DNA from 2 places in the Catalinimonas locisalis genome. Region 2 is predicted to be linked to the other one. Evidence: riboswitches for the same ligand, from Rfam matches in the RefSeq annotation. Region 2 holds a riboswitch; the other holds the start of a gene.
The links. Region 2 has a riboswitch for thiamine pyrophosphate ahead of WJR50_RS28195 (TonB-dependent receptor). Riboswitches for the same ligand answer to the same signal wherever they lie in the genome.
Positions count from the first base shown of each region.

Region 1: linked by a shared signal. The riboswitch ahead of WJR50_RS08280 (class I SAM-dependent methyltransferase) and the one ahead of WJR50_RS28195 (TonB-dependent receptor) in region 2 are both predicted to bind thiamine pyrophosphate.

Region 1 covers NZ_JBBPHP010000004.1:248,620-264,948, forward strand. The annotation lists gene WJR50_RS08240 (tetratricopeptide repeat protein) at 1-395, shown strand, start outside; gene WJR50_RS08245 (RNA polymerase sigma factor) at 530-1,024, shown strand; gene WJR50_RS08250 (hypothetical protein) at 1,014-1,640, shown strand; gene WJR50_RS08255 (acyl-CoA dehydrogenase family protein) at 1,787-2,899, shown strand; gene WJR50_RS08260 (MATE family efflux transporter) at 2,979-4,370, opposite strand; gene WJR50_RS08265 (Trm112 family protein) at 4,647-4,913, opposite strand; gene WJR50_RS08270 (thiamine phosphate synthase) at 4,923-5,564, opposite strand; gene WJR50_RS08275 (AIR synthase-related protein) at 5,662-6,726, opposite strand; gene WJR50_RS08280 (class I SAM-dependent methyltransferase) at 6,723-7,451, opposite strand; TPP riboswitch at 7,524-7,619, opposite strand; gene WJR50_RS08285 (DUF6364 family protein) at 7,756-8,004, opposite strand; gene WJR50_RS08290 (hypothetical protein) at 8,048-8,587, shown strand; gene WJR50_RS08295 (phytanoyl-CoA dioxygenase family protein) at 8,628-9,380, opposite strand; gene WJR50_RS08300 (alpha/beta fold hydrolase) at 9,415-10,311, opposite strand; gene WJR50_RS08305 (VOC family protein) at 10,361-10,789, opposite strand; gene WJR50_RS08310 (carboxypeptidase-like regulatory domain-containing protein) at 10,977-11,684, opposite strand; gene WJR50_RS08315 (GNAT family N-acetyltransferase) at 11,782-12,231, opposite strand; gene WJR50_RS08320 (YdeI/OmpD-associated family protein) at 12,247-12,801, opposite strand; gene aac(6') (aminoglycoside 6'-N-acetyltransferase) at 12,849-13,289, opposite strand; gene WJR50_RS08330 (hypothetical protein) at 13,325-14,185, opposite strand; gene WJR50_RS08335 (DUF7133 domain-containing protein) at 14,649-16,329, shown strand, end outside.
Region 2 covers NZ_JBBPHP010000041.1:27,147-43,475, reverse strand. The annotation lists gene WJR50_RS28245 (hypothetical protein) at 1-1,896, shown strand, start outside; gene WJR50_RS28240 (CARDB domain-containing protein) at 2,059-6,156, shown strand; gene WJR50_RS28235 (NAD(P)/FAD-dependent oxidoreductase) at 6,320-7,711, shown strand; gene WJR50_RS28230 (outer membrane beta-barrel protein) at 7,819-8,376, opposite strand; gene hemW (radical SAM family heme chaperone HemW) at 8,529-9,659, opposite strand; gene WJR50_RS28220 (pyridoxal phosphate-dependent decarboxylase family protein) at 9,793-11,244, shown strand; gene pnuC (nicotinamide riboside transporter PnuC) at 11,217-11,807, shown strand; partial or broken gene WJR50_RS34280 (Uma2 family endonuclease) at 11,842-12,473, shown strand; gene WJR50_RS28200 (AAA family ATPase) at 12,457-12,972, shown strand; TPP riboswitch at 12,999-13,095, shown strand; gene WJR50_RS28195 (TonB-dependent receptor) at 13,150-15,444, shown strand; gene WJR50_RS28190 (ABC transporter substrate-binding protein) at 15,523-16,329, shown strand, end outside.

The DNA of each region.
Region 1 (16,329 bases), on a different contig from region 2:
AGAGCTCTGACCAGACTACCCGCAGCAAGCTGGATCAAATTCAAAAGATGCTCAATACTAACTTTCAGATTGACCGGGAATGGGAGGATTTTCGTGTACATTTTGAGAAAGTACACCAGAGCTTTTTTGATCTCCTGAAGCAAAAATTCCCTGAGATTACTTCCAATGATCTCAAACTCTGTACTCTGATCAGGCTCAACATGAACCTGAAAGAATCAGCCCGCATTTTGGGTATCTCACCCGAAAGTGTAAAGACGGCACGTTACCGCCTGCGTAAAAAACTGGGACTGGACAAAGAGCATAACCTAAACCAGTTTTTACTTCAGCTGGACCCAAATTCCCAGTCTAAAGATGCAACCATCAGGTATCAGAATGGTACTTTTAGCAACAATTAGGTGAGCCAACACAGCCATTCAGTCCACAGCTAGGTTAGTCAAACTGAAAGGTAGATAAGCCTGTAGGATAAAAAATTTCTTCCTTCCCCTAAGTTTTTACATCTGTCCACGACTAATAGATAAAGCTGAATCCATTGAAGGAAGAATTTATCGACAAAATCACTGCGCATGAAGCTATCATTTACAAAGTATGTAAGATGTATTGCCATAGCAGTGAGGATCGTCAGGATTTGTTTCAGGACATCGTACTACAGTTATGGAAGGCCTTTCCTAAGTTCAGAAAAGAGGCCAGACTATCCACCTGGATGTATCGTATCGCGCTGAATACAGCAATTACCCGTCTGCGCAAAGAAACCAAAAAACCACTTCCTCAGGACATTGACCAGGATATTCTGCAAATACCCTCACCGGACTTATCGGTAGAGGAAGAGCTGTTCAGTAGCATGATGCAGGCCATTGACAGGCTTTCGGATGTGGAAAAAGCCATCACGCTTCTGTATCTGGAAGAGCAGAGCTATAAAGAAATCGCACAGGTGATGGGGATATCCGAATCCAATGTAGGCTATAAAATCAACCGGATTAAGAGTAAGCTGAAAAACACCATACAAAAAATTCACGATGGAGCTTGATGACCTAAGAAATACATGGCAGGCTCATCTCAGTCAAGAGAAAGAGCATGCCCGGCCTTTATCAGAACATTTTAATGAAAAAAACATGAATGTATCCAACGCATTATCCAAACTGAGTAGTACGACCCTCTATTGGTGGAAACTTACTAAGGTTTCCATTATACTTTTGTTTGCTTGTCTCCTGTTGAATGTAGTACTCTTTTTCATTTTCCCGGAAAGGTTTCAAAACCTGGAGCATGCGCTTCCGGTTTTTGGCATGGTGGCCTTGTTTGGGCTCGTTACCTTGTGGGCCTATTATGAACAGGTGAAGATATTTGATATTGCGGATGCTGCGAATATCAAAGCAGCTTTAAAGAGTACCATGGGACGTTTTAAAAGATGGTACCTACTCACCACGCTGATCTATGTGATTGTCTTTCCGCTGATTTATTATATAGTCGTTAAGGTTGTGCTGCAACTGTTTCAGGTAGAACTCTCCCTGCTCACAGAAGTAAGTATCAGCGGGGTTATGGCTGTAATTTCTCTCTTAGGCAATCATCTATATTACAAAAAGACCTATTTCAAATGGCTACATACGCTGAATAAAAACCTGGAGGAACTTGAGGACACGAAGTGAACATTCATTGCTACCTATCTGTTTTTCTTATGATTGCTCTTCAACAAAATCAACTCATATCCTCGTAATTCAACGCATTGATTGTTTATTTGCTGTCTGAATCATTTAGGAGCAAGCTTGATAAGAGTTTTAAACTTTTGCCTTATATGAATTTTTTACAGCACCCCACAGCGCTATTGTCTGCTGCTATTATTGAAGAAATTAGAAAGCTTGCTCCACAAGCTGAGCAACAAAAAAAGCTTACGCAGGAGCAACTTTCGCTGATATATCAGGAAGAATGGCTTCGGCTGTTTATTCCCAAAAGGTATCAGGGGCTGGAAATGTCATTACCGGAGGCTTTACAGATACTGGAAGCTTTGGCCTATGCCGATGGAAGTCTGGGCTGGACGGTTAACCTGGCAGCGGGTGCAAACCTCTTTGCCGCCTATATTCAGCCCACTTTGAGCGAGCGTATTTATACTGATCCTAAGGCTTGTACAGCAGGTAGCGGAGCGCTTTCCGGCATTGCTACGCAAGTGAAGGGAGGCTATGAAGTAAAAGGGAGTTGGAAATATGGCAGCGCCTCCCGCCATGCAACCGCTTTTACTGCCAATTTCAAGCTGAAAACGGATAGCACAAATGATACCCCTGACTTTTACTCTTTCGTCTTCTTTCCTGAGGAAGTGCGTATCAAAGATACCTGGGATTCTTACGGCTTACAGGCTACTTCCAGCCATGATTTTGAGATTGATCATGTACACGTACCTGAAGAAAGAATTTTCAGCTTACTCAAGCCTTCTCCTTATGAGCAGGGGCCACTTTATCGTTTTCCTTTTATGCAATTTGCCGAAGTAACCACCTGCCTGCAACTGACGGGAATGGCCTGCCATTTCTTTGATGAAGTCAGCGCATTGCTGACGCACAAAAAAGGAATGCAGGGAGAAACCCTGAGAGATAATGGTAAAGTAAAGGATACATTAGCACAAGCGGAAGCCCAACTGGAATCTTCACGAAACTGGCTGTATTCGCTGGTTCATGAAGCATGGCAAGCTTGTGAAAACAATAAAACAATTCCTGAAGAGTTGCTTAGAAAAATCAGTTTATCTGCCAAGCATGCTGCTCAGGCTGCCCGCAGTGCTGCTGAAATGATTTACCCTCTGGCCGGAATGAGTGTGCTCAATCCCGAAACTGATCTCAACCGTAGCTGGCGGGATTTGCACACTGCCTCCCAGCATGTTTTACTTTCTCCGCTGGGATTTGGTGAGGTGGGAAAGTTTTGATAAAAAAACTGAGTAGAATATCATGAATGAGATCTTTATAACTCATATGTTCTACTCAGTTGTATAATAACTCAAGCATTTATACCTTCATCTCCTTCCATTTGCCTTTCTTGAAAATCCACAGGCTAACCAGTGCATGCAGGGAGTGGCTGATGGCAATAGTAATGTATACGCCCAAGGCGCCCAGATCAAAATATATAGCCAGCAGATAAGCCAGAGGCAGTTGTAGCACCCACAGCACACCCAGGTTGATAAAAGTAGGTGTACGGGTGTCACCGGCTCCGTTAAAAGCCTGCACGACTACCATGCCGAAAGCGAAAAAGATGTATCCCAGACAAAAGATTTTCAAAGCAGTAGCGCCAGCCTTTACCACTTCTGCTTCAGGAGAAAACCAGCCTACAAAAATATCAGCGGTGAATAGGAATAACACGGAGACAACACCTAAAAAATAGACGTTATATTTAGCCGTATACCAGACAGATTTCTCCGCTCTGTCGGGAAATTTTGCGCCCAGATTTTGCCCTACCATAGTCGCTGCCGCATTGGACAACCCCCAGGCAGGTAAAAGAGTAAACATTACCACTCTAAAAGCAATGGTATACCCTGCCAGCGCAACACTGCCAAACTCCGAAACGATGCGTGTCAGGAATATCCAACTGGCAGAATCTATCAGAAACTGTCCCATCCCTCCGGAGGATACCTTGATGATATTAAGCACAGTCTTCCATCTTAATTTGACGGACTGCCTGTCCAGTCTGATGCGTGTACTTCCTTTCAACAGATGGTATAGCTGGTACAATACACCTATGCTCCTACCAATGGTAGTGGCCCAGGCTGCCCCCTCAATGCCCATTCCTGGGATGATCCACAAGCCAAAGATCAGCAAGGGGTCCAGAAAGATATTAATACCGTTGGCAATCCAGAGGGTACGCATGGCAATGGCGGCATTGCCTGCTCCACGGAAGGCTCCATTGATGATAAAAAGCAGCATGATGCTGATATTACCGGCAAAGATAATCTGCGTATATCTCGTGCCTTCAAGCAGTATTCCCTCGCTGGCTCCCATCAATTTCAGCACCTCAGCTCCGTAAATATATCCTGAAATACTTATGAGTAAAGAAAAGGCTGCACCTAGCAAAATTACCTGGAAAGCTGCTGATGAGGCTTTGCCAAAACGCTTCTCACCCACTCTACGCGAAATCACCGCAGTAGCTGCCATACTGAAGCCTATACCGATGGAGTACACAATGGTCACCACCGACTCGGTCAATCCTACAGTGGCTACTGCATTGACGCCTAACCTTCCCACAAAAAAGATGTCTACAATGGCAAACAAAGACTCCATGATCATCTCCAGAATCATGGGTACTGCCAGATAGAAAATTGCCTTCCTGATACTTCCGGAAGTATAGTTATCGTAATCGCCCTCCAGGGCATGTCTGAAATGATATAGTAATTTTGTAACCCGCATATGTATGCAAAAACATAAGTCAACAAAAGCTCAATTGAGCTAAGAAAAAACCTTGGTAAAACCTTCTGAAGAAAGTACAGGGAAAAATCAAACGATCAGCAATAGCCTTATCCGTTGAGGATAAGTATCAGCATTGCCAGTTTAGAGAAAGGGGGAGACGTTGCTCCCTGACTATATGGTGAGTCTTAACTTCATAATGACACAAAGCTAAGCCTTTTTTTGCGGGTTTGGTAGACTTATATGTGAATTCTTTGTTACGAAATGCTAAAAAAATGCTTACTCTTTCAATAACAACATTTTGGCACTGCCCTCTTCCAGTTTCATGCCCCACCTTTCCAGTATAGGTGCTTCCAATGATTTCTCCCGATACTCATCCGGTGTCATGATAGGAATGCCATAGACAATTGGATAATATCGCTGGCAATCCGGGCAAGTCAGTAAACCCTCAATGATCTCTCCGTTCTCATCTTTCAGAAAGACCTGTAGATTAAGATCTGATTTGTCTATTGGGCAGCAAAGTTTCTTCAACAATGATGTATTCATAAGTTTGTGTTATTTAATCGTTTGTAATGCGTTTTGGTAAGCAGTAGCCGAATGTTTAGGAGAATCAGCACTCAGAATTCCTGATATCACTGCCACGCCATTGAAATCCAGTTCTTTGAAAGTCGCAAGATTTGCTGTAGTGATGCCTCCCGAAAGAAAGAGGGGCATTTGTGTGATGGCTCGGGCCTTCCGGACTGTTTCCGGCCGCACAATCTCGCAGCTGTCTACCGAACTGGAAGGAAACATGGAACAGAAAGAGACATAATCAAAATCATTTCGTTCAGCCCACTCAATCACTGCCAGGTCATTGCTACAGGTAATCCCACCAAGGAATATTCTGCCAATCTCCTTTTTGATAGCCTGGTAATTTTCAGGAATGCTGTCAAAATGAACACCCTCTAAAGCTGTGTGCTTTAGCAATTCCCATTCTTCATTGATCAAAGTAGGTACATGATACTGGGTGCTGATTTTTAGAATGGCTTCTATCAATTTCTTTTTATCTGCTAATGCAAAGTGCTCCGGCCAGTGATTCCAGATTTGCAGCACCTGCACACCGCCTTCCAAAGCCTGCGCTACCTTTTCCAGCAGCACTTGTTCATCCATCGCCGGATCAATAACCAGATAAACCCCTCCTTTTATTTTTATTTCCATCTTTTCTTAATTGTTAGGGTGCGGCAGTGTTAGAGTGTTATGGTTGATAGTGTTCTATTAGAAAAACTATAACACTATAACACCCAGAACTATAACACTATTTCAACCCGTTTTTCAATGCTTTAAAAAATGCACCCCAGTAAGGGTCATTTCCGTCAAAAGAAATTATTTTCTCTTCCTCCTTTTCTATCATCCTGAAACCCTGCTCCGCTTCTGTCATTTCACCTACAATAGTGGCTCTGATATTTTTGGATGCCAGATGATTCACTAAACCCTGCTCCTTTCCTTGTTTCACTGCCATGATCATGGAGCCAGCGCCTATGCAGTAGCGATGGTCAATGTCAAACAATTGCGTAATCTGATCAGGTGCTTCGCCTATGGGAAGCTTATCATTGTGCAAAATAAAACCACAACCGGAAGCCCCAGCCATTTCGCAGATGGCACCCACCACCCCACCTTCGGTTACATCATGCATGGCTTTGAGTTCGGTGTTGGGCTGTAGGATTTCCACAGCAGCCAGGGCATCGGGTAAAGAAGAGGTCTGGTAGAAGTTCTCGCAGGCAGTTTCGTAGATTTCTTTACCCAGTTTGCTTTTCACCGTTTCTGGAAAACTCATGGCCAGAATGGCAGAAGAATTCAGCGCCGTTTCTTTGGTCACCACGATCACATCACCCGGCTGCGCCTGATGGCTGTTGATGATTTTGTCCAGCGGAGCCGTCAAAAACATGGTGCCTCCTCCAGAAATGGTGGAGTTCTGCCCTTCAATCTGCCCCGTATGGCCGCCAGTAATATGCACACCGATCTGCTCACAAAACAAATGGATGTGCTGCCAGTATTCCTGAAAAGCCTGCTTCGAGAGGCTGGTCGGCAGATTCAGCACAAACTGTGCATACATAGGCGCAAAGCCGGTAGTCGCCATATCATTGGCCAGCAGATGTACCGACAGCCAGGCCGACTCTTTCAATCCCAGCGACGGGATGAGCGAAAGCGGATCGCTGGACACCGCCATGCCCAGGCCGTTGCCCAGATCAATCACGGAAGTATCCACGCCATATTTCGGTCCGACCAGCACTTCATTTCTGGAATAGCCATTATAGGGCAGCAGTATCTCCTTGAAAGAGGCACTATTGATTTTGCCGGAATTGTCTTCAAAGGCACTCATTCCACATCGTTTAGGCGTACATGCAGTCCAAAGAAATCTCCATAAGGCAAGCCCCATTGCTGCACCGGAAACCATTTGGGCAGTCCGGTAGTCGTCCACTCAATCGTATAATCTCTGCCTTTCAAAGCTTCTTCAATGATTGCCATCAACTTTTTAGGCGTATAGAAAGTAGCGGTGACGTAGAAAGGATTTTTGCCGAACATCTCCTGTATTCTCCTGCGGGCTACTTTGGGAGAGTTGCGGTTCATCATGCCAAACACAATACCGTATTTGCCTACCCGCACGGCTTCGCGAATCACTTTTACCGGATCTTTATAGTATTCAAAAGTAGTGATGAACGCCAGGGCGTCAAAAGTATGGTCTTTAAAGGGCATGTGGTGAGAATCGGCCAGCACCAGATCACCGTCAAAGAGGTGGGCGCCCTGTCCCAGCATAAAAGGAGAGATGTCGCCGCCGCTGGCCTCAATGCCTATCTCGTGCCACCAGCGGGTAAAGCGGGTAGTACCGCAGCCAAACTCCAGCAGCGTTTTCACTCGCTCATCTTTCTTAATGAGTTGGCCGATGACTTTTTTCTGCCAGATCTCGGCACGCTTGTAGCGTCCCTCGTACCAAAGTTCGTAGGTGTCGGTATGTTCGCGGTTGAAGAACCATTCTTCGCGTCCCTGCCACTGCCGTAGTTCCTGGGTGACAAGGTCAAATTTCTTCTGTTCTATCTCTGTACTCATAGCTAATCTTTTAAAAAATAAAAAATGCCACAACCCGGATCATACAGACAGGCAATGGCAATTAGTCAGTGATTAGCTAATAAGGTCATTTCCTACGCTGGTATTATCCAGATCAGGTCATGGGTGTAATCTCAGCCAGACTTTCGTCCAGCACCCCAATGATGTATGCAAGGTATAAAAATTTGTGTAAAGAAAAAGCGATAACAGACTACTCTCTGCTTTGAAAACGTATCAGATAATCTTTAGCCGTCATTACCGGTAACTTTGCAGCTTTAAAGTCTTTCAAGTTTCTGGGTATGACTCTTTACTTCTGCTGATATTTTTTAGATAAATAATCTGCGTACTCCCTTTTATAATCCTTTTCCTGAGTATCAATTATCCCTGTTAGGCTTTCTACCAAAGGAGTAACTTCAATAGATGATCTATCCTCTGCTGTGAGCATGTGCAAATAATCCTCCACCATTTTGGATACACTGGTATGATGAGATTTTGCATACTGCTTAGCACGCTCTATAATCGCTTTATCCAGTTTTAATGTTAATTTAGTATTCATATAAGTTGAATTCAAATATTGATAGTTTATTGAACCAAGCATAATGAAAAAAGTCATACTATTTATGATGCTATTAAATCCGGCTATTATTTATGCCTGTGTTTGTGATAAGTTGGAAAAGCATGATGTAAATGCGTTGATAAAAGAAGCCGATTTTGTAGTTATTGGTAGGGCGATTAAAAACATTCATCACCAACCAGAAACCGCACAGTTTTTTGATTCTAAGAATCAAGGTTCTAACGTCTTGTTCGTAGTCGATTCAATAGTTAAAGGAAAACTGCAAAAGGACACCATTTTTATCAATCAATATACTCAAGGAAGTTGTACAGCAATCTTTGACTTTGACAATCAATATTTAATAATAGGAAATGAAATTTCAGAGTACAAGAAAATTGATACAGACAGTAACGATATGGTAATTCCTATTACTACAATTAAAGATGGAAGTATGAAAATATCTAGCAAAGTTGATTTTGATTATAAATTCTACCAGAGTCTGACAGACCAGTATAATACTGTTAGTACAAGTGATTGTAGAACATTTAATGTCAACTCACAAAAATATGAGAGCTTATTTAAATAAACATGGCACTTAAGCTGATAAGCTTTATTAATATATAATTTCACTTCCTCCTTACCTCCCTTTCTCCGGTATGGTCGTAGCCCTGCTCTCGCTCTAATGCAATCATTTGCTGCGGCCTGAAGTTGGTGATGAATGCTCTGCGCCTATGGGCGGTGGTATTGCCCCTACTGTAGTGCAATGTGCCTCCCTGATGCAGCACACCATCTCCCGCCTGAAGCTCAACGGCTACCCCCTCTTCTTCAGAAGCGTCACATTCTAAAGCTCCCCCTCCTTTACCTGCCGGACGATGAGGGCGCATAGGAAACTGATGAGATTGAGGCACATACCACATACAGCCATTATCAACGGTAGCATTATCCAACGCCACCCAGCAACTCACTGCCCGCAGATCGGGCATGTCAATCCAGTAGGCACAGTCCTGATGCCAGGGGGTAGGAGTATTGGAAAAAGGGGCTTTGTCAATCAGCATATCAAAATCCAGCGCCATGTCATCTCCCAACAGGGCTTGTGCTATTGCTAAACTTTGCTGATGCAAAGGCTTATTCAGCAAATCAGGGACCAGTCTGCTGGGCACCATAATTTGGGTAATCCGTTCTTTAACACCTACTGTTTTTTCCTCTTCCACATGTCCTCCCAGATCGGAGCGATAGCGGGAAGCATCAATTTTATTCTCCAGGAAGTCTTCATATAGCTCACGGTAATAAGTGAGCTGGTCAGCGGTAAGTAATTGAGGAATCTTTAAGTAACCCTCTTCTTCAAAAAAACTTACCTGTTCAGAAGTGATGATAGCCATATATTTAAATGAGCCTGTTAAGTAGAATACCTTTTTAAACCTTATCCAAAACCTGACGAAGTAAGCGGTTGAGTTCCTCTGATTGCTCTATCATCGGATAATGTCCGCTATCATGGATGTCTATCAGATCGTAATCCACACCAGTTTCTTCCAGTCCCTCTATGGCAGTAGGTGTAGCGTCACTGTTGATCAGGTATAACTTTTTATCCCAGTTAGAAAGCTGCTCTTTCTCCTTAGGGCCGTAATCCATGAGTGATTTCAGACTGGCAGTGGCTACTACCGAATCAGCAGTACCAATATCCTCAGTTACTCTTTTGACTACCGCACTATCAGTAGTAGGATGAAACAGCGCTTGATACGCATAAGCGGTAGCGGTACTATCAAAATCCTGCTCTATCATCGTCATAAAAGAATCTATTTCAGTCTGCACCTCTCCGGTAATTTCCACGCCTACCTCTTTAAAATTATCTATACCAATCAGCGCGATCACCGCTTCAGGCTCAGCCAGGGCAGCTTCCAGAATCACATCACCTCCCATAGAATGCCCGATCAGCACCACGTTTTGCAAATCCAGCTGACCGATCACAGCAGCAACGTCCCGCCCGAAATCTTCTACTCTCCAACTCTCCCGGTTTTTTCCTGACATCCCAAAACCAGGGAGGTCCATAGTCACCACGGTATAGTCTCCACAAAAAGCATCTACCTGAGAAGTCCAGTAAGTCTGATCAATGCACCAGCCATGTACAAAAAGTAAAGTAGTATCCTGAGTACCACAACGCTCATAAGCGATGTCTACTCCATCACGTGTTACTTCTGTTACGGTATTCGTTTCAGAAACCGCTGAGGAATCTTGTTCCTGAGTTTCTGTACTACTGCATGCTATTATGCCAAAAATAAATATCAGACCACAAAAGAAGTTCAATGTTCGCATAAAAAATGTATATGAGATTGAAATAATAGAATGATAAAAAAATAAGCCTTTATTTGGTAGTCTTGCCTTCATAAAGTTTGGTAAAAACTCTGTCCACCGGTTCCCAAAGCTCTATTTTATTGTTTTCAGGATCAAGGATATGCACAAACTTTCCATACTCATAGCTTTCTATTTCATCCAGTACAGTTACGCCGCTGGCTTTGAGTTCTTCCACCAGTTCCTCAATATTTTCTACCCGGTAGTTGATCATAAACTCTTTTTCCGAAGGCTTGAAGTATTCGGTTTTTTCGTCAAAAGGACTCCATTGCAGATAGCCTTTCTGATCAGGTTTGTCAGATTGAATAAACTCAAAGACAGAACCGTATTCATTGGTCACTAATCCCAGATGCTGACTGTACCAATCTTTCATCTTGGCGGGGTCTTTGGTTTTGAAAAATATGCCTCCGATACCGCTTACTTTCTTAGCAGACTTTTTCATAGATAGTGTAGGTTAAATGTGTTGGGGGTTATTTTGTGATGATTATTAATGTGTGGGAAGTTGGAAGCACGAAGCAGGAAGTTTTTTTTTATTACTAAGCTCACAACTTGATTCTTCAACCTTCCAACTCCTAACTTCCCACTTCCCACTTCCTTCTTCCATCTTCCGTCTCCTGACTCCCCGCTTCCTACTCCTTCTCCTTACTAAGCAAACTATCCTGAGTTACAGAATCGCTGGCTACCTTAACCTGTCGCTGTACATTTTGCCAGAGAGAGTCAGGCATGGAAGAGTTCGTCCTCACCGGCCTAAACAAACCTTGACTACGGTTTACATTTCTGAACGCTCTGATCAGTCCGCCGGAGGGGCCGCTGGAGAAAAAAGTAACATCCTGAGGACCGGCCACATACCAGTCGTGATTGTCGTCGCTGTTCATCTGGGGTACATAGCCGGAAAGAAAATAATAGCGGGCAAAATTTACGTTTGACTGCGCCTGCTGTTCTTCTATACTGGGCTTTGCCTCCAGCCTTATCATATCCTGTTTAAATTTCTCTTCCGAAGGCAAGCCCTGTATCACAACTTCCTGCATGGTATTGACGCGCGGGATCAGAAGCACTTTTAGTGTATCCTGTTCCATTTCCTGCATCACTACTTCATAAGGATAGTAGCTGATATGCGATATACGCAGGGTATCATCCATACCAATTGTCAATGAAAAATGACCGTCCAGATCGGTAAAAGTCCCTTGCCCGGAAGTACTGATATTAGCAATGGGGATAGCCTCGTAACGTTGTGCATCGCTGATCTGCCCCCACACTTTCCGCTTTTCAGCCTGTGCATTAGCATCGTGAAGCGTATAAGCTGACAAAAAAAGCAAAAAGAAAAAGAGCCGTATCATATCGTTAGCGTATAATGAAAAAATCAGGAGCCAAGCCTCTTTTCAAAATACTAAATTCTACGCTTTATTTCTGTCAATCAGGCTTATTAAAGATAAACTATATCAACCACTTCGTCATCAACGCTCGTTTGTGTTCTTCAAAGCCTTTACTCCTATACAGCTTTGTTCCTTTTTCATTGTGTCGCTCCACTTCCAGATGTACGGCTTTGATACCCAATTCCTCAGCCTGCTTCAGCACAAAATCCACCGCCTGGCTTCCTATACCCCGGCTCCGGTAAGCTTCTTTCAGGTAAAACTCATCCAGAAAGGCATCCCTGCCTTTGAACTCAAAGCTAAAGCCAAATGTCAGTACAATATAACCTATGATTTCTCCTTCTGAGATGATCACCCAAAGTCTTCCTAATTCAGGATTTGCCTCAAACTTTTTCAGGTTATCAGCGGTCAGTATCTTGTCAAAAGGATAATCATCTATGGTGTAGAAGTCCTCCATCATATGGAGTACATCTTTCAGGTCTTCCGCCTGGGCAAGTACAAAAGAAACACTCATCTGACAGTATATTGGTTAAATTCTTTCTTCTCTTTTACATGCTTCCATTAGCTTTTCAAGCCTTCTTACACGGGTAACTTCCTGCTTGGCGCTCATCACCCAATATATCATCTGCCTTCGGTAATAAGGGGGCTGCGCTTGAAAAAACACCCAGGCTTTTTCATCATTCTTAAACTGAGTTTCCAAAGCTTTATCCAGCTTCTCAGGCTCTTTCTCATAGGCATACACTCGTGATTTGCCCTCTTCGCGCTGGCTGTACTTCTCCAAACCTGCGCTATGCATCAGGCCTTTGGCCTTCAGTTCTTCTACTTTCCCGATATTCACCGCACTCCAGTTGCTCTTAGGTTTGCGCGGTGTAAAACGAATACAATAACTTTCACTATCAATGGACTTACGAATACCATCAATCCAGCCGAAACAAAGCGCCTGATCTACTGACTCCGACCAACTCATGCTGGGCTTCTCGCAACTCACTTTGTAGTAACCCACTAGCAACTCAGTGGCCTGCTCATGATTATCTTCCAGCCATGCTCTGAATTCATCGGGCGTTGCAAAAAATACAGGTTCCATCAATAAAGCTTCATATAAAAAGATGCTGCCAATTTACGGCAAAATCTTTATTCCAACCTTTTCGCAAAACAGACAATGCGGTTTACTTCAGTAAAACCTGCTTTCTTATGAAAGTCTATGCTCTCCTCGTTGGACAATTCCGTATCAGAAGCAAACTCTACACAGCCTTTTTGCCTGGCCCAGCCTTCTCCTGCTGCAATGAGTTGCCTGCCGATCCCAAGCTTGCGGTATTCAGGCTTCACATAGATGCCTTCCACATAGCCAACCGGCGAACTGGAAGTCCCTTCTACATGATCGCTACGCAATGACAGGTGGATAAAAGCAATATACGCTTCTTTCTCCTTTGCCAGAAAGCAGATTTCCGTCTCCGAGCCAGGCAGCTTTTTGTAGTACTCATACTCTTCCTCAAAAACACAGTCCGGCCACAGGGCTAGCGCCAGTTCAGTCAGCACTTTAAGGCAGGCTTCGGTAGCCGGTTCAATGTTCATACTATTTGGAATAAAAATTCAAGCCTGTAAGCCTCTCAGGATTCTATCACCTCAATCAGTTCAAAAACGAGGCTTTGTCCTTCATAATTTACGTATTCCATCTTTACGAATCCATAATTTTCATCAAACCAGAAGTTATGCTGCGAATTTCCAAAAGAGGCGGAGCTTGTGGTTTCTATGTACCAGCAGTTTGCAAACTCCCGATAGGGCGTACTCACAGTTGCCCGATCGGCAATTTCATACTCACTGTAAACGTTTGTATTTTCCCAATCGCCCCAGCCTTCCCCTATTTGCAGCCTATCGGTCCACGACTTACCTATTTCCAGAGGAAGTCTCACGTAGGGAAAAGCAGCTACTTCCGTAAAATGATACTGATTGCTCCTGAAGGGGTGCATCCAAACCACGTCTACATTTTCAATGATTCCTGTTGTACTTTCAGGAACAAATTGCTGATGCTGTGAAAGCGCTTTGTTCACCGCAAACTCCTTTATCTCTGCAAACTGCTCTTCGGAGAACGCATACTGAAACACTACCTCATCCTGCATTTTCGGCTGATACTCCCACCGATTTCCGGTAGCCATCATCCAAACCCTGCTGTCCGAAATCAGCGCTCCGTTTTTATCCTTATAAATAGCACTGTAGATGTACTGCCTGCAGGGCTTAAATACATTTCTGGTGTTTTCAATTTTCTTTACCAAAGTATCTCTCAATACTTCTCCGGTTTCATCATCCAACAGGGAAACATACTGACCATCATACTCGGGCATGGGCGTCTGAGCACATTCCATACTTTTAAACTGTGCTTCCGGGCTTTTACTACAGGCTACAAGCACCGTGAGGGCAAGTAGGAACAGAAGTCTTACTGATCCAGGCATCATATATTTGAGTTCAATCATGTTTGAGGAGCAAGATAAACGTTCTCCTGCCAACTCACATATTTATCGGAAAGGAAGATGCTCCTTTTTTAGGCGGCCACCAGGCCTACCATCCCTAAAAAGTGCAAAAACAAAAAATGGAGCTGTACTGGAGAAAAAACGAAGGATCAATGGAGGCATAACGAAAGCAGCATATAGGCAATTTATAGGAAAAGTACTATTTACCCCTATTCATCTTATGCCTTACCAAAGCTTTGGATATGACAGACTAATGTATGCTGACGGCCTTCTGCTTTTAGGATAAAAACTTATCTTGTCTTTATATGCGCCTGCATGCTTTCTGTTTCTCAGGAGAGAAACAAACTACCTTAGCTCAGATAATTGAACTGAGCTTATATGCTACACGCGCACTTTGCCAATTTCCTAATTTGTAGTATATTATTCCTTTACAACAACCTATTACGCAAAAGCTGTAGCATGACTTATGGTCAGATCTAACTCCTACGCCTACCTGATTGGCACTCTTCTCTTAAGTATAGCAAGCTGTACTGGTAATTTTGAAAATAAAACAGACGAAGGTCCTTCCCCGGCCAAAACTCCTGAAGAAGAACTCAGCACCTTTCAACTGGAACCCGGACTCAAAATACAACTGGTGGCCGCTGAACCTATGGTGCAGGAGCCAGTAGTGATGCGCTTTGATGCCGACGGAAGGCTGTGGGTAGTGGAGATGCGGGGCTTCATGCCCACCATTGAAGGCGAAGGAGAGAACGAACCGGTAGGCCGTATTTCTGTGCTGGAAGACACCGACTTTGACGGAAAAATGGACAAAAGCACTATCTATCTGGATAGTCTCATCATGCCCCGAGCTCTCGCCCTGATTGACAGCGGTGCGCTGGTAGCTGAGAACGAGGCCCTATGGCTTACCAAGGACCTTGATGGCGACCTCATCGCCGATATTAAAACGCTTATTGACCCTGACTATGCCGGCAGCCCTTTGCCGGAGCATTCTGGTAATGGCTTATTACGCGCGGTAGACAACTGGTACTATAATGCCAAATCTCGCTTCCGCTATCGTCTGGTAGATGGCGAATGGCAGCGGGACAGCACCGAATTCAGAGGGCAGTGGGGCATCAGTCAGGATGATGAGGGCAGGCTCTACTACAACTACAACTGGTCGCAGCTGCATGCCGATCTGGTACCGCCCAATTACCTTTCCAGAAACGCGCATCACACGCCTACCACCGGTATTGACCACGGCCTTACCGTAGACAGAAGAATCTACCCCATACGATCTAACCCGGCAATCAATCGCGGCTATATACCCGGTACGCTGGATGAAGAAGGCAAACTGCTGGAATTTACCTCTGCCTGTTCCCCTTTTTACTACCGGGGAACCGCCCTGCCAGACCCTTTCTACGGTAATGTATTCGTCTGCGAACCTTCCGGCAATCTGGTCAAACGCAATGTGGTAGTAGAAAGAGGCCTCCAACTGAATGCCCATGACCCCAATCCTGGCACTGAATTTCTGGCCTCAACCGATGAGCGTTTTCGCCCGGTAGCTATCGCTTCCGGACCGGATGGGGCATTGTACATCGCTGATATGTACCGCGGTCTGGTGCAGCATGGCAAATACATTACGCCCTATCTGAAAGAAAAAACATTAGAACGTAAACTGGTGCTTCCCATCAACCGGGGACGTATCTGGCGAGTGGTACCCGAAGACTGGGAACCCCAAAAGCCACAGCAGCTATCCAAGGCTTCCTCTCAGGAGTTGATTGCACAACTGTCAAGCCCTAACGGATGGCACAGAGACATAGCGCAGCGCCTGCTCATTGAGCGTCATGACCCAGACACTAAGGCTCCGCTAAACGAATTGGTTAAAAATGAAGAAAATACCCTTGCCCGTTTCCATGCTTTATGGACGCTGGAAGGCATGGATATGCTCCAGCCAGAACTGCTTCTTGACCTGCTCACTGACGCCAGCCCCCTCATCAGCGCCAATGCCTTGCGACTACTGGAGCCTATGGCTGCGGATGATCAGCAGTTACAAAAAAAGCTTGGTGAAAAACTACTTCAGATAGCTGAAGACGCTCCTGAAGAACTTACTTTACAAATGGCCTTATCCGCCGAAGTGCTCAATACCCAGGCAGCCTATCCACTACTGG
Region 2 (16,329 bases):
TCTATTTTCGGTCTTGGTATTCTAACTTCTTGCGAAGATGAGTTTACCGAAGAAGACGCACTTCAGAGACAAGAAGAACTTCTTAATAAGCAGCAGGAAAACGCTGTTGCCTTAGAAAACCTTACCCACGAACAATTGATGGCTTATACCCGCTTACAGGATTCATTGGAAAGAATCGGTGGGGTTATTGTCTACTCAGTTCGTGTAATGGATGCGGCTAATGCCAATACAACCAATGCCCGCAAGGCGATGGTAGAAGGAGCTACTGTTACTGTCATCCAGAATGGCGTAGCGATCTCAGAAACTGCTGACGAGAATGGTATCGTTGTATTTGACGATATGCGTATTGGTCAGGTGAATGTTACTGCTAAAATTGAAAATTATACTTCAGCTTTCTTTACCGCTGATATTACTCCCAGCTATGCTGATAACAAAACAGTACACAATGCTTCTACTACTGTACCCCTTTTCCCTATTACTGTAGAGGCTGGAGCAGGTAGAATTACAGGTAAAGTTTATGCAGAAACCAACCTGCTAAACGATGACCCTGAAATGGCTGTAGGAGCAAAAGTAACTGCTTCTATTGACCTTAGTGATAACAACTTCAAGAACAACTTCCTTTTAAATGATGGAGCAGGAGTGATTACTAGCATCACTTATGAAAATGCTACCGTGTCTACTACTGTAGGTGAAGATGGTACTTACGAACTAATTGTTCCTGCTGGTATTGGCAATGGCAACGAAGGTCTTCCTATTGCACTTAAGTTTGCTAACTACAGCGCTGAGCAAATATTAGTACATAACAACAGTGTTGATACTGTTTCTACCATGTTTATTCCCGGTGGAGGATCTTCTGTGATCCCTAACGATCCCGGTGTATTGGTTAGCCTTCCTGATTTTACCGCTGCCGGAACTGGTGCTGAATTGACAGTTAGCCGGGTTGAAACAAGATTAGATCTGGGAGATAACTTTGATGTTGAAGTAATCAATGGTGGCGCTGGTTATGTAGGAGTAGGTGGTGAAGTAAGGTTTACTATTGAAGGTGCTGAGAATACACTGGCAGTATTTGAAGTAAATGCTGATGGTAAGATCACTAACTTTGATGGCTTTACAGATTATACGGGTGTAGATATCACCTTATCAGATGCTGATGATACATTTACAAGCGAACCTGTATTAGGCGTTCTTTATGACTTTGACGGTGGTACTACTGATGATACAGATGGTTCTGGTGCTAAGTTTAAGGTGAAGTTCATGTCTGATTATGAGTTAGAGTTGGCTAACGGAGGTGCAGGTTATACTTTTCTTCCTTCGGTTAAAGTAAAATATACTTACTACAATGATATGACAATGAGTAGTGGTAGTGGAAATGCTTCAGATTTTAGCTTGGAAACTGCATACAAGGTAATGAGTCTTAATGATATCAATGGAATGGAGTTGATAGATGGAACAATGTTTCTTGTAAACAATGCCCAATTACCCAATGCTTCAAGTGCACTTTTAGCTAATCAGGAGATAGTATCATTTGAGATTGTAGAAGTTATGCCTATGGAAAGAGTAGCAGCTGAGATACTGCCTACTATTAATTCTGAAGGAGAACTTACTTCAATTACAGTGATTGATGGTGGTCAGGGATATACTCCTGGTCAGCGTATTGATTTAGAGATCACTTCTCCGACCGGAGCAGGAAGCGGGGCGATTGCCTATATTACTGAAAGTGATATTGATCAGGATGGTGAAATCCAGTCAATTACTGTAGTTGCTAAAGGTAGCGGTTATAAGACTACTTCTAACGGAGCAACTCAGGCGAGTGCAGGAAGCATGCCTTCTCAGAGCGTAGCTGCCGGTGAGTCTGCTGTTGTAAATTACAATTACGGAACTGGTATCAGAGAATAAGCTTTTCTGATGATTTTAATAAGGCTTCTATAGGCATCTATAGAGGCCTTTTTTAGGCTTTTACACTAGCAAAAAGCAGAAATATTATTAGCAAAATACAAATACTAATCTGTATAGTTATAAAGATTACTAATTCTCGTGTAGACTCAAAACCAAAAATTCATGAATAGCCAATCATTTTCGTTTTCTCGTGGGAGAAGGCTACGCTGGCTGGGAATCATACTCATGTGCCTGGGGATCAATCCTGTCTCCCTGGCTCAGGAGTATTCTAATCTCATCGTTTCGGGCGTAACCTTAAATAAAACACGAATCAATCAGGGAGAGTCCATTGACCTCTCCTTTAATGTAGTGAATGTCGGAGGTGCGCCTGCACATGGTAGCAATGTAGGAATCTACACCTCTACCGATGCAGAGTATTCTAGATATAGCGATAACCAGTTAAATACGCAATGGTTGGGTCAGATGGAGGTAGGTACTAAAGAGGTATTTGATCAACTGGAGGTTAGTCAGAGCTTAGCGCCCGGACGTTATTATTTATTTGTGGTAGCCGACTATGATGCGCAGATAGACGAAACGAATGAGCGGGATAATATTTCTGATCCTATTGTGCTTGTAGTGGAAGAAACTGAAGAAGAAGTTTTTGACATGGCATTGAGCAATGTATATCTGGATAAGCCGGTAGTACAAGCTAATGAAAATGTAACCATAAACTTTGATGTCAACTTTAGCAGTGAAAATACAGATTCTAAGGGAGTAGGCGTTTCTTATCATCTGAATTATACAGTCCCTGGATATTCCAGAAATATTTATTTGACTGGTAATTACTCCTACATTACACCTGGCAAAACCTCTCGTTCTCGTACCTTGAGTATACCTTATGTAGAAGAAGACGCAGAAGATTTCAGTATTAGCATCAGGTTTTATGATATAACTGATCAGAATGAAAGCAATAACAGCATTTCTGTCCCTATTCAGGTCAACTATACGCCTTCTCCTCAAGCAGACTTGATAGTCAGCAGTCAAAATATTACCAGCAGTACCATACTGAAGCAGGGTGAACAGCTTAGCTATAATTACACCATCAAAAATGAAGGAGATGGTGGAGCAGGTTATTCTTATACCCGCATTTATTTATCAAGTAACGGAAGCTTGGATCAGGCTATTGACTTAGGAACATACTACACAGGCTCATTGGGAAGTGGTGCTGACTTTATAAGTAACAGGTCTTATTCCATACCTAATGAATTGAATCCAGGTACCTATTATCTGCTGGTAAAGGCAGATGACTATGGCTATGTGACAGAAAAAGACGAAGAAAATAATCTGAGTGTGGGAGAGACCCCCATTAGAATTACCAAAGCAGAGCTATCTGATCTAACACTAGGAAAAGCAAGTATTAGCAAAGACCAAGTAAGCGGAGGTGAAAATATTTTGATCAATGCTGAAATATTCAATATAGGTAGTGGAAACATAATGAATAACACTCGTTTATATGCCTATTTAGCCACTCCTGATGAATACGAGAAAAGAAAAAATATGCAATATTATCAATATCAGGATTATGCATATAACAGTTTCGCAGCATTAAACAGTGGAGATAAAGAAAGCATTAATAACTGGTCTTTTACGATTCCTGAAGATATTTCTTCCGGTAAATACTATTTACTTCTGCAAGTAGACGGTAACAGATCCATCACGGAATCCAATGAAGACAATAACTTCAAAGCTTTCCCGATTACCATTAACAACCGTAAACTGCCCAACCTGACGATCATAGCAGCTTCTCTTAGCCAGGATGCGGTGCAGCCGGGCGAGCAACTCACTTTTGAGGCCGAAGTACATAACATAGGAGAAGGACCTATGACTGATGCCACTCTGATGACCTACTTTATCTCAGATGATGAAGCATTGGATAATAGCGATTTTGAAATGAATGATGGAGGGTTTACCCGTTTACTAAGTGTAGATGATCAGACTACAACCACTATTACGATGACTATTCCTGCTTCTTATGCAGTAGGAAGTAAGTATATTATTTTTAAAGCAGATGGTATAGAAGGTGAGGATGAAACTAATGAAGATGATAACCTGGCAATAGTGCCGGTGGTATTTACCCGTTCAAAGATTGATTTGGCGGTGGATAGTGAAAATACCAGCTTTAAGGATGAAGTGCCCAATAACGGTTATCATACGGAAATAGACACTGAGATTACTAACCTTGGGGAAAGCCGTTCTAGTAGTAGTAAAGTTAAATTTTACCTTTCTCCTGACAAAAACCGGAGCAATGATGATTACTACCTGGGTGAGGAATATGTGGAAGACATTGATGCCGGGGATTCAGAATATGTCAGTGCTGATGTATACATTCCTGGTTTAGGTTCGCGTATAGGAACGTATTATCTCTTTGCTCAGGCTGATGCCGATGAGGAGGTCATTGAAACAAATGAATCAAATAATATAGCTTTTGTAGGAGAGATAGAAGTAGTTCCTGCTTATGCTGACCTGACAATAACTAATGTTGCGGTTAGCCGGAGTCCCGTAGCAGCCGGTGAGTTGTATATTCCCGCTAGTTTTACCATTGTTAATGAAGGTTATAGTTATGCTAATACCAATGTTAGTTTATACATATCCTCAGATAATAAGTTTGACGAAAGTGATATTGAATTGGAAGAAGATTGGCAAAGCATCAGTGCAGAAAATAGCGTCAACATGAATTTTTCGTTCAATATGCCTGCTAATACAGCCAATGGTACTTACTATATATTGCTGGTGGCAGACCCAAATAATGATATTGAAGAAGTAGATGAGGAAAACAACGTAACCAGCACTACGATTAGTGTAGTAGATGCTGATGTGGATCTTAATGTAAGTGCACTTTCCTCTGAATACATTACTCTGATTCCCGGACAGTATAGTGATTATGAATACACGATAAGCAATAGTGGTACTACTGCCGCTACTGGAACTCTGTATACAAGATTCTTTTTATCCGATGATGACGTTTATAGTGGTGAGGACACGTACATAGGCGACAACTATATGAATACCTCTGTTTTAGAAGCGGGAGAAGATTATGCAAATAGTAATACTTTTTATGTGCCTATTGCCACCAGTATAGGTGCAAAATATTTGCTTGCGGTTACTGATTTCTATGGATACATCGCTGAAACTGACGAAGCAAATAATACAACTGCGCTGGCTCTTACCATAAGCAATCCTGACGTGGATTTAATAGTAAGTTCATTGTCTCCCTCTGCAACTAAGTTGGGACAAAGTTCTCCTCTAACAGTTACTGTTACTGTAGAAAATCAGGGAACTACCATTGCTGAGGAAGGGCATACTACTGCACTTTATCTGTCAGCGGATAATGTTTATGATATAGGTGACACTTACTTAGGAGAAGAAAGCGTATTTGGTATGGATCCAGCTCCGGATAGCTATACGTTTGATGTGCAGGCTAGTATTCCTGGAAGTACAACAGCAGGTATGTGGTATCTTATCGCAGTAGCAGATATTAATGAAGAGACTACAGAAACTGATGAACTCAACAATGAGACGGCAGTGGCCATAGAAGTACTGGAAGTGATAGACATGGATGCAAGTGATAAGACTGTGTGTTCTGCGATCTATCGTGATCCGGGTGGAGAGTTTAACTACTACAATAACCATAACATTGAGCAAACTTTCTTACCGGCAACTTCGGATCATATGTTACAGGTAACTTTTACTGAGTTCAATATCGAAAATGGCTATGATGATCTTTATATCTATGATGGTAATGATTCATCTGCTCCGTTGATAGGAGCGTATACCAATACAAATAGTCCGGGTACAGTTACTGCAACAAATGTAGATGGTACACTTACCTTTGTATTTACTACTGATGGTTCAGTCGTACGCTCTGGCTGGGAAGCTGAATTCAGCTGTGTAGCTGCACCTGCTCCTGTCACGCGTAATACTACTGTAGATCCTAAATTGTTGGAGGCAGGGCAGCAGGATGCTATTTTGCTCACCGAAGAAGAGATGATGACCATCAGGCTTTATCCTAACCCTACGCTAGATGAGGCTGTATTGGAGGTAGACGATATATGGCAGGGAGCAAGCGTATCTGTATTTGATCCTAACGGAAGAAAGATACAAGGTGGAGTATTAACTACAGAAGAAATCAAAATAGATTTGTCGGCACGCTCTTCTGGGCTGTATGTTGTAAAACTTCAGCTAGGAGAACGACAAAAAGTGTTACGTCTCCTGAAAAAGTGACATAACAAATAATTGTTTCTCAAACCCACGGAGCCATTCGTGGGTTTTTTTGTACAAATATGCGCTTAAAGGTTAGTTGCATAAACACATGACCGCCGGATACGTTGAATTAGAGTGTGAAACACAAATTTTTATTTTTTGAACTTAATAAACTTCAATATATATGGCGGCAATAGAAACCCCAGTGGAATATGGTTATGAAAACAGGCATTTGGCTACCCAGTTGCCTGATATTGGTAAACCTCGCGTAGTAATCATTGGCGGAGGTTTTGCAGGTATTCAAATTGTTAAAAATCTGCGTATGAAAGATGTGCAGGTGGTAATGCTTGATCGCCATAATTACCATACTTTTCAACCGCTTCTCTACCAGGTAGCCACTGCCGGTCTGGAGCCCGATTCTATAGCTGGGCCGCTGCGCAAGGTGTTTGATGATGAGGAAAACTTTTTCTTCCGAATGGCTACAGTAGAATCTGTAAGTCCTGATGAAAACATGGTGAATACCAATATTGGCCGTATCCATTATGACTATCTGATCATCGCTACCGGAACCAAGACAAATTATTTTGGTAATAAGTCTATTGAAGAACTGGCTTTTCCGCTCAAACAGGTGCCACAGGCGCTTAACCTCAGAAGTCACTTTCTGCAAAATTTTGAACGTGCTGTCACCTCTGATGATGAAGATGAAATTGCTCGCCTTACCAATTTTGTAATCGTTGGTGGAGGACCCACCGGAGTAGAGCTTGCAGGCGCATTAGGTGAGCTCAAAGCACAGGTGTTGCCCCGCGATTATCCTGAGCTGGATTTTAATACCAAGATGAATATTTACCTGGTAGAAGGTCTGGAGCGCCTGCTGCCAGCAATGTCTGAAAAAGCAGGAGAAAGGGCCCAGAGAGACCTTGAGAAACGCTTTAAGGTAACAGTGAAACTCAAAACCATGGTGGAAGATTTTGACGGTTATGAGGTGAAACTTAACAATGGCGAAACAATCAAAACAGAAACGCTGATCTGGGCTGCCGGTGTAATGGGCGTTACGCTTCCCGGTCTGGACAAAGCACAAGTTGAGAAAAGCCGGTACACCGTTAACCGATTTAACCTGGTAGAAGGCTACGATAATATTTATGCGGTGGGCGATATAGCTAAAATGTCTACTGAGGACTACCCTGATGGTCATCCTCAGTTGGCTCCCGTAGCGCTTCAGCAGGGAGAAAATCTGGGAAAAAATCTAAGCAGGCAGCTCAGAGGAAAAGATATGAAGCCTTTTCGTTATGTAGACAAAGGTACTATGGCCACCATTGGCCGTAATCGTGCTGTGGCTGATTTGCCCGGAAAACTGAGGTTTGGAGGTTTTGTAGCATGGATCATCTGGATGTTTGTTCACCTGCTGTACCTGGTAAGCTTTCGTCAGAAGCTGATTACCCTGGGTAACTGGATTTGGAATTACTTTACCTATGATAAAGGCACACGATTAATCATTCGTCCTTTTGATTACCGTTCAACAATAAACCAAAAAAGAGAGCAGCTCAAGAAAGAAAGTGAAGCTAAAGAAACAGCGTAAACGTCTTTTGTCATTTAATTTGTAAACTAAAAAAGCCGGAAATTCCGGCTTTTTTGCATAAAAAAGACCAGACAAGCGTCCGGTCTTTAGTCGGTGAATTCAGACTACTAAAACTTAAATGAAAACCCTAGGTTAACGGGTATGAACTTGATATCCTGATTGATCTGAAAGTCTGCAATCGGAATAGTCTCATTGATATACATAATGTGGTACTGCGCATTGGCAAAGAAATCTATCCGTTCATTGACAGGATACAATACTCCCAAAGAAGGAGCTAGCCCCCAGTATTCACGCGTAATGTTGAAACCTGCTGCCCCTACCTTAAAGTTGTACAAACCACCTTCCAGACCGATGTAAGGACGAAGTTTAGTGCCGGGAAGTACATACTTTACTGAAGCAGTGATAGGCGTAATGCTAAAGTCAATTACGTTAAAGCTGAAGCCGGCAATTTCATCATTAAAGCGATGCTGACTGAATGAAGCGCCAACTCTGAAGTTATCATTGATCGCATAATCCAGGTCTAAGCCGTAGCTAAAGCCATTTCCGGCTACATTGTCTAACATACCCTGAGGCATGGATAATCCAGCACGTGGAGTGATAGAAAGCTGGGCCTGAGCAGTAGCAAAAAGCCCTATGAAGCATATTGTGAATAGTATCTTTTTCATAGCATTGATGTTACTTTGTGTAATCTTTTACAAACTTACATGGGCAACATCTGTGCTAAATTTTGCTAGGAAAAATAAAAAGTGCATGATTTTTGCTAAGGAATAAAATCAAATATCTGAAAATCAGCGTTTTATCAAACAAAAAAATATTTTTATTGGACTGCGAAAAGGTCGGAAGCAATACGGTCCGCCAGTAACTTGCCGGAATCTGTTAAAATTAAGTGCTGATCTTGCATGCTGATTTTTCCTTCTGCTAGCAAGTTGTTGAGGTAGTTTTTGTTTTCCAGAAATAAGTCATAGTTGTACTCATCCTTAATTTTTTGCAGGTCGCATCCCCACTTGGTGCGCAGTCCGGTCATGATATATTCATTGATCTGGTCTTGGGGCGATAGCATTTCCTGTTCGGCAGGAATCTCGTCTTCTGCTAAAGATTTCAAATAAATGCTGTTATTGGAAATATTAAATTGACGGCTTTGTCTGTTGTAAGAATGTGCTCCTGGTCCAACCCCCAGATAAGGTTCTCTGCACCAGTAATTACTATTGTGGCGTGAATGAAAGTCTGGCAGGCAAAAATTAGAAATCTCGTACTGCTCATACCCATCTGCTTTGAGAGAAGAGAGCAGCATTTCAAACTGCTCAGCAGCATAATTTTCTCCTACTTCGCTTAGTTTCCCTTTTCTTAGCCAGTTGCCGAAAACAGTTTTTTCTTCAATGGTCAGGCAGTAAGAAGAGATATGCTGAGGTTGCAGTGCTATTGCCTTGGCTAAATCACTTTCCCAGATTTGATGATTTTCAGAAGGAATGGCATAAATAAGATCAATACTGATGTTATCAAAACCTACATCCTGAGCCAGTTGTACACAATTACTGGCTTCTACAGCATTATGGGCACGGTTCAGAAATTTGAGATGAGGTTCATGAAATGATTGTATGCCTATGCTCAGCCGATTAGCCCCTGCCTTATGCAGCATTTTCAGCTTATCCGTATTCAGATCATCCGGATTAGCTTCCAGCGTAAGCTCGGCATGCTCAGTGATTGAGAAATGCTGGTAGAGAGTTTCTAATAAAAGTTGTAACTCTGCTTCGGACAAAAGTGAGGGCGTTCCTCCGCCAAAATAGATAGTATTTACCGGCTCACTTCCCAAATAATTTTTCTGCAATTGTAACTCACGAACAATCGCCTGTACCATTTCGGTTTTACGACTGGTATTGGTGCTAAAGTGAAAATCACAGTAGTGACAAGCCTGTTTGCAAAAGGGTATATGTATGTAAATTCCTGCCAAGATTTTTAGTGTTATAGTTCTTAGTGTTATGGTTAATAAATACGTGCAAAACTATAACACCATAACACTTCGCACTATAACACCTTAATCCTTAATTTTGCTGCATCTCATAAAATTTTTTACTACCGAAGCTATGAGCGATTTGTTACACAAAGCTTTTGATCCCGAAGAATTTCGTCAGCAGGGGCATCAGTTGATTGATATGCTGGCTGGTTATTTACATAAAACACAGTCAGATACTACCCTCAAAACCATTCCCTGGAAATCACCGGAAGATCAGTTAAAGTACTGGCAGGAGGATGAGGCCAAAGGAGAAGACACTGTGATGGAGCTCTTTAAAAAGGTCATGGAAGACTCAATTCATATTCACCATAAAAAGTATATGGGACATCAGGTGGTGCCTCCTGCCCCGGTAACTACCTTGGCCAGTCTGCTAAGTAGTATGTTAAATAACGGTGGAGCAGTATATGAGATGGGAGCAGTCTCTACTGCGATAGAAAGGGTAGTTGTACAGCGCATCTGCCGTGAAATCGGCTGGCATCATGATTCGGGTGGTTTCCTGACATCGGGTGGTACGCTGGCTAACCTTACTGCCCTGCTGGCTGCTCGTCGTGCCAAGTCTCCCGAAGATGTATGGCTCAAAGGTTCCGGTAAAAAATTAGCCCTGATGGTGTCAGAAGAGGCGCACTATTGTGTAGACCGTGCGGCCCGTGTCATGGGTTGGGGTGATGAAGGGATTATTAAGGTTCCTGCTGATGAACGTCTGCGCATGCGGACTGAACTTCTGGAAGATTATCTCCAACAGGCTCAGTTAAAAGGCATAGAAGTGATCGCGGTAGTAGGCAGTGCCTGCACTACTTCCTCAGGTACTTACGACGACTTAGAAAGTATTGCCGATTTTTGCAGGCAACATAAGCTTTGGTTTCATGTAGATGGTGCGCATGGCGGAGCAGCAGTCTTCTCTCCCCAATACCGTCACCTGGTAAAAGGCATGGAGAGGGCAGATTCGGTAGTGATAGACCTGCACAAAATGATGTTGACGCCTGCTTTGACTACTGCCTTACTCTTTAAAAATGAAGCGGATTCTTATCGGACTTTTGCACAGCAGGCACAGTATCTCTGGAGCGATCAGGAGGAGCATGAGTGGTATAATATGGGCAAACGTACTATGGAATGCACCAAGCTCATGATGGGACTGAAGGCTTATGCACTGCTCAAGAGCTACGGAATGGAGATCATCAATGAGTATGTAACTCGTCAGTATAATCTGGGAAAGACCTTTGCCAGTATAATTGAGAAGCGGCAAAATTGGGAACTGGCGATGTCCCCTGCTACCAATATTGTCTGCTTTCGGTATCAGCTAGAAAAGCTTGAAGAAGCGGAAACAGAGTCGCTCAATGCTTTCGTGCGACAAAAGTTGCTGGAAGAAGGGGAGTTTTATATTGTGCAAACGCGCTTAAAAAATAAATTATATCTTCGCACCACTTTAATGAATCCTTTTACTACTGAAAAAGAACTCAATGCTCTGCTGGAGCGCATAGAAGAGGTGGCTGCCACATGGAAATCAACTACATTGAATTATTAGCATTAGTTTTTGGCGTACTTTCCGTATGGTTCAATACCAGGGAACTGGTCTGGGGCTGGCCAACAGGTATTGTTGGTACTGTGCTTAGCGGAATTATCTTCTTAGAAGCTCGGTTGTACTCTGACCTGATTTTGCACATATTTTATGTGATCCTGGGATTTTACGGTTGGTATGAGTGGCTATATGGCGGCCGGCGATCCGGCGGGCGAAATAAGCAAGAGCTAAAAGTCAGCACACTAAGCAAAAGCCGATTACTGTTCCTGATGCTACTGGGCGGACTGGGTTGGGCAGGATTCGGTTACTTTTTTGACAACTATACGGATGCTGATCTGGCTTACTGGGATGCTTTTACCACTTCTTTCAGCTTTATAGGCACTTACATGCTCGCCCGGAAAAGAATAGAAAACTGGATACTCTGGATCGTAGTAGATGCTGTAGCAGCAGGTATTTATATGTACAAAGAACTTTTCCTGCTGTCTTTGTTATATTTCCTGTATCTCGGTCTGGCTACCTATGGTTTTATCAACTGGAGAAAGTCTATGTACAAAGAACAGACTGCTTAGAAAACCGTAATTTTGTATATTAGATAAAAACAGGATGTCAGAACAAGTACAACATACAGGGCTAACTATTGAAGATTATCTCCAACTGGAAAAAGATACTGGCATACGCTACGAGTATCATAAGGGAGAAGTAGTAGCTATGGCTGGTGGCTCTTATGACCATACTACAATTAGCGGCAACGTTTTCACAGAACTTAAACTCATGCTTCGGAAAAAGAAAGATGGAAATGATGGAGTGAATGAGCATTGTGTAGCAGCTAACGAAAACAGAAAAATATATATCCCTGAGCAGAGTCGCTTTGTCTATCCGGATGCTTTAGTCGTGTGTGGCAAACCCAAACGCCCCCCCAAGATCCTAGTGCTGTTACTAATCCTACGTTAATTGTAGGAGTGCTCTCCAAAACAACAGAGGCATATGATCGTGGTGATAAGTTTCGGTTTTATCGCCAATTGGATAGCTTTCAGGAGTATTTACTGATTCATCAGTACCGAATAGCCGCAGAGGTATGGCAGCGTCAGCAGAATACTGACTTATGGCAGTTTCGCCATTATGAAGGCATTGACGCGCAAATTTTTTTAGCTTCACTGGATATTAAACTGGATATGCAAACCTTATATGAAAACGTAGAGGACTTGCCTGCTTTATTAAATGAAAGACCCTCTTAAAGTAATTATCACCGGTCCGGAGGCCACGGGCAAGAGCACACTTTCACAGCAGTTATCGGACGTGTTTGATGAGCCCTGGGTGCCTGAATATGCCCGTGATTACATCAATCAGCTCAGCCGACCTTATCAGGAAAGCGATCTGCTGGAAATTGCCAAAGGGCAGGTAAACCGAGAGCATGAGTATGCCCAACAAGCCAGCCAAATCTATTTTTGTGATACCAGTCTGGAAGTCATTAAGGTTTGGAGTGAGTTTAAATTCAAAAGGTGCCATCCCTGGATTATAGAACAGCAAAAAAAACGTAAAGCTGGCTTATACCTACTTTGCGCACCTGACATTCCCTGGACCTATGACCCGCAGCGTGAAAATCCTGATGATCGGGAAGAACTTTTTGAAATTTACCAGCAGGAACTTTTAGGAGAGCAGGTTAAAGAAATCTGGGGTGTAGAAGAAAAAAGACTGCAAAACGCAGTAGAAGCTATTCGGGCTTTGCTTCCTTAACATTTCCTTCATAGCTTTGTTGCTTTACTAAGTATAAGGGGTGCCCTATGGTACGGGCTGAGATTATACCCATTGAACCTGATCCCGGTAATGCGGGCGAAGGGAAGGTATAGTAAATAAAGATTTGGGAGCTATCCCCTGGCTTCCTGTTTACTAACCATTTTAAGTTTTTTTAACATGCGAATTTTTCTATTGCAGGTGCTGGCAGCTTTTGTATTGCCGGTAGCAGCATGGGCGCAGGTGACCGTTAGTGGAAAAGTAACGGATGCGCAAACCGATGAAGCATTAGCAGGTGCTAATGTGACAGTGGCAGGTACCACACAGGGTACAGTGACCAACTCCGAAGGTGAATATCGCCTTCAGGTAAATCAAACACCGGCTACTCTTAAAGTGAGCTTTGTTGGTTTTCAAACACAGGAAGTGACTTTAAACACTGAAACAGGAAGTGTAACTCAGAATTTTAGCCTTCCTGTGGCCCGTTCTCTGGAAGAAGTGATGATCAAAGCCATTCGCGCTGATCAAAAAATCCCTGTGACACAAAAGACCATTTCCCGACAGGAGATTGAAGAAGTTTATGTAGGTCAGGATGCGCTTTTTGTATTAGAAAGAAAGACACCTTCCATTCTGGCCTACTCTGAGTCAGGGACTAATCTGACCAACTATGGGCAAATGCGTCTGCGAGGTATTGATCAGACACGTATCAATATCACGCTGAATGGTGTGCCCCTTAATGATATGATTGATCAGGGCGTATTTTTCTCCAACTTCACGGATTTTGGTAACAGCATTGAGTCAGTACAGGTGCAGCGCGGCGTAGGGACCAGTACCAACGGAACTGCTTCTTATGCTGGCTCTATCAACTTTGAATCGGTCAATCTGAGAGATAGCGTAGCGACTGCTGAAGTACAACTGTTGGGTGGTTCTTTTGATACTTACCGTGCCAGTGGTGAGGTAAAAACAGGTTTGCTCAATGATAAATTTGCCTTTTACACCCGCTTTACCCGTACCACTTCAGAAGGCTATCGCTATCATACCGGTACAGACGCTTACTCTTTCTTCTTCTCCGGAGGTTATTTTGGAGAGAAAGATATGGTGAAGATTACCGGCTTTACGGGTCGTACCAAAAATGACCTGGCTTATCTGCCGGTTGCCCTACCCGATATTGAAGCTGATCCTCGCACCAATTATGTTTCTGAAAATGATACCGATGACTTTGGACAGCATCTGATTCAGTTAGAGTACACACGTTTTCTGAGTCAACAAACTTCACTGGTATCTTCACTCTACTATGGAGGAGCGGGAGGTGATTTTCCGGCAGGTTTTCCGGATGAAGAAGGTAACTTTATGCAGATTAACTACCCTCTCTTCAACGATCATTATGGTTTCATGTCTTATCTGAACCATACTTCTGATAATGGTCAATGGGAGATCAACGGAGGATTGCATGCTTACACTTTTCAGCGGGAAAATATAGAAGCTATAGTGCCCAATTATGCCACACCTTATTATCAGGATGAGTCGCAAAAAGATGAACTGAGCCTGTTTGCTAAAGCCAGCTACGAATTAGGTAAATTGATTCTCTTTGGAGATTTACAATTCCGCACAGTACAACTGGACATGACACCCGATGAGGCCTTTCTCGGTCAGGAAGCGAGCATCCCTACCCGAAGCTGGACATTTTTTAATCCTAAAGTTGGGGTGACCTATGAATTGAATAGCAACATGAATTTGTATGCTTCTTATGGTAGAAGTGGCCGTGAACCTACGCGTACGGATATTTTGGGCTCTACGCAGATCAACGCTTTTAATCTTGCAGATGCCCAGGACCCGGATGCTGTGAAAGCTGAGTATGTCAACGATTTTGAAGGGGGGGTACGCATCAGCAATAGCCAGCTTTCCGGTCAGGCCAATGTTTTCTACATGCAGTTTGAGAATGAGATCGCGCCTATTGGCGAAGCTATTCCCGAAGGCTTTGTCCAATTACGTAAAAATATGCCCAGCAGTTATCGTCGTGGGATAGAAGTGGACTGGGAATATCGTCCGGTGGCTCAGTTTTCCTTCAGTGGGGATGTAACCTATATGCAAAGCCAGATTGATGAGTATGCTCCTGAAGATGCTGATCTGGTATATACCAATGTAGAGCCTATCATCAGTCCGGAGTGGATTGTCAATGCGAGCTTGGAGTATAGGCCAGCCGGATGGCTAACTTTAGCCGTGAGCCCACGCTATGTAAGTGAGTCTTACTTGGAGCCTACTAATCAAGAGGATTTGGTAATGCCTGAATTTTTTCTGCTGGATACCAGAGCTACGCTTTCTTTCGGAAAACATGCGCTAAGCCTGCAACTCAATAATTTGCTGGACAAGCAGTATTACAGCTATGGCCAGCCGGTAAGTTATAATGATCAATTAGTGCCCGGTTATTTTGTGCAGCCTCCCCGTAATTTTTATGCTATCCTAAGACTAAGGTTTTAGTAGTTCAAAGTTTTATAGTTCAGCGTTCACGGTTTTTCAGGCTGGGAATGCTGAACTTTTCACATCAAAACTATTCATATGAAACTAAAAATAGCGCTGGATTGGACCCCCAATGTCATCCATGCCGGAATGTACCTGGCCCAGCTTGAAAATATATTTGCAGAACATGGTCTGGAAGTAGAATTAATTCCTACCGATGTGGATAATTATACTAAAAAACCGATTGAACGCCTTATTGAAGGTGAGGTAGACATTGCCCTTGGCCCTTCGGAACATCTGATTAACTATCGTCTGCTTAAAGAAGAAAGATTTCCTGTCAAAGCCATTGCCACGGTAATGCAGGAAGAAACCAGTGCTTTTGTCACGCTAAAATCCAGTGGTATTGATCGTCCGGCTAAACTGGATGGAAAAACCTATGCCGGATATAAGACAGTGCTGGAAGAAAACTTGATCACGACCATGATTCGCAACGATGGAGGAAAGGGAGAGGTTAAGCTGATTACCCCGCCTCGTCTTAGTGTATTTGATGGTTTTCTACAGGGAGAAGCAGATACGTGTTGGGTATTTATGTCCTGGGAGGGTGTTATTGCGCAGCAAAAAGGATACGAACTGAATGCATTTCACCTCAAAGATTTTCAAGTGCCGTACGGGTATTCTCCCATATTGATGACATTAGAAAATACAATTGCAGAAAAGAAGACAGCTTTACAGCAATTTTTACAGGCAAGTGGACAAGGCTATATTCAGGCGGCGAATGAGCCGGAAAAAGCCGCTGCATTTTTAGTTCAGGGTATAGCGCATAGCAATTTTGAGGATATCAACTTTATTATGAATGCGATGCAGTCCATTGCTCCTACATTTCTAAATCAAAATGGCCGTTGGGGA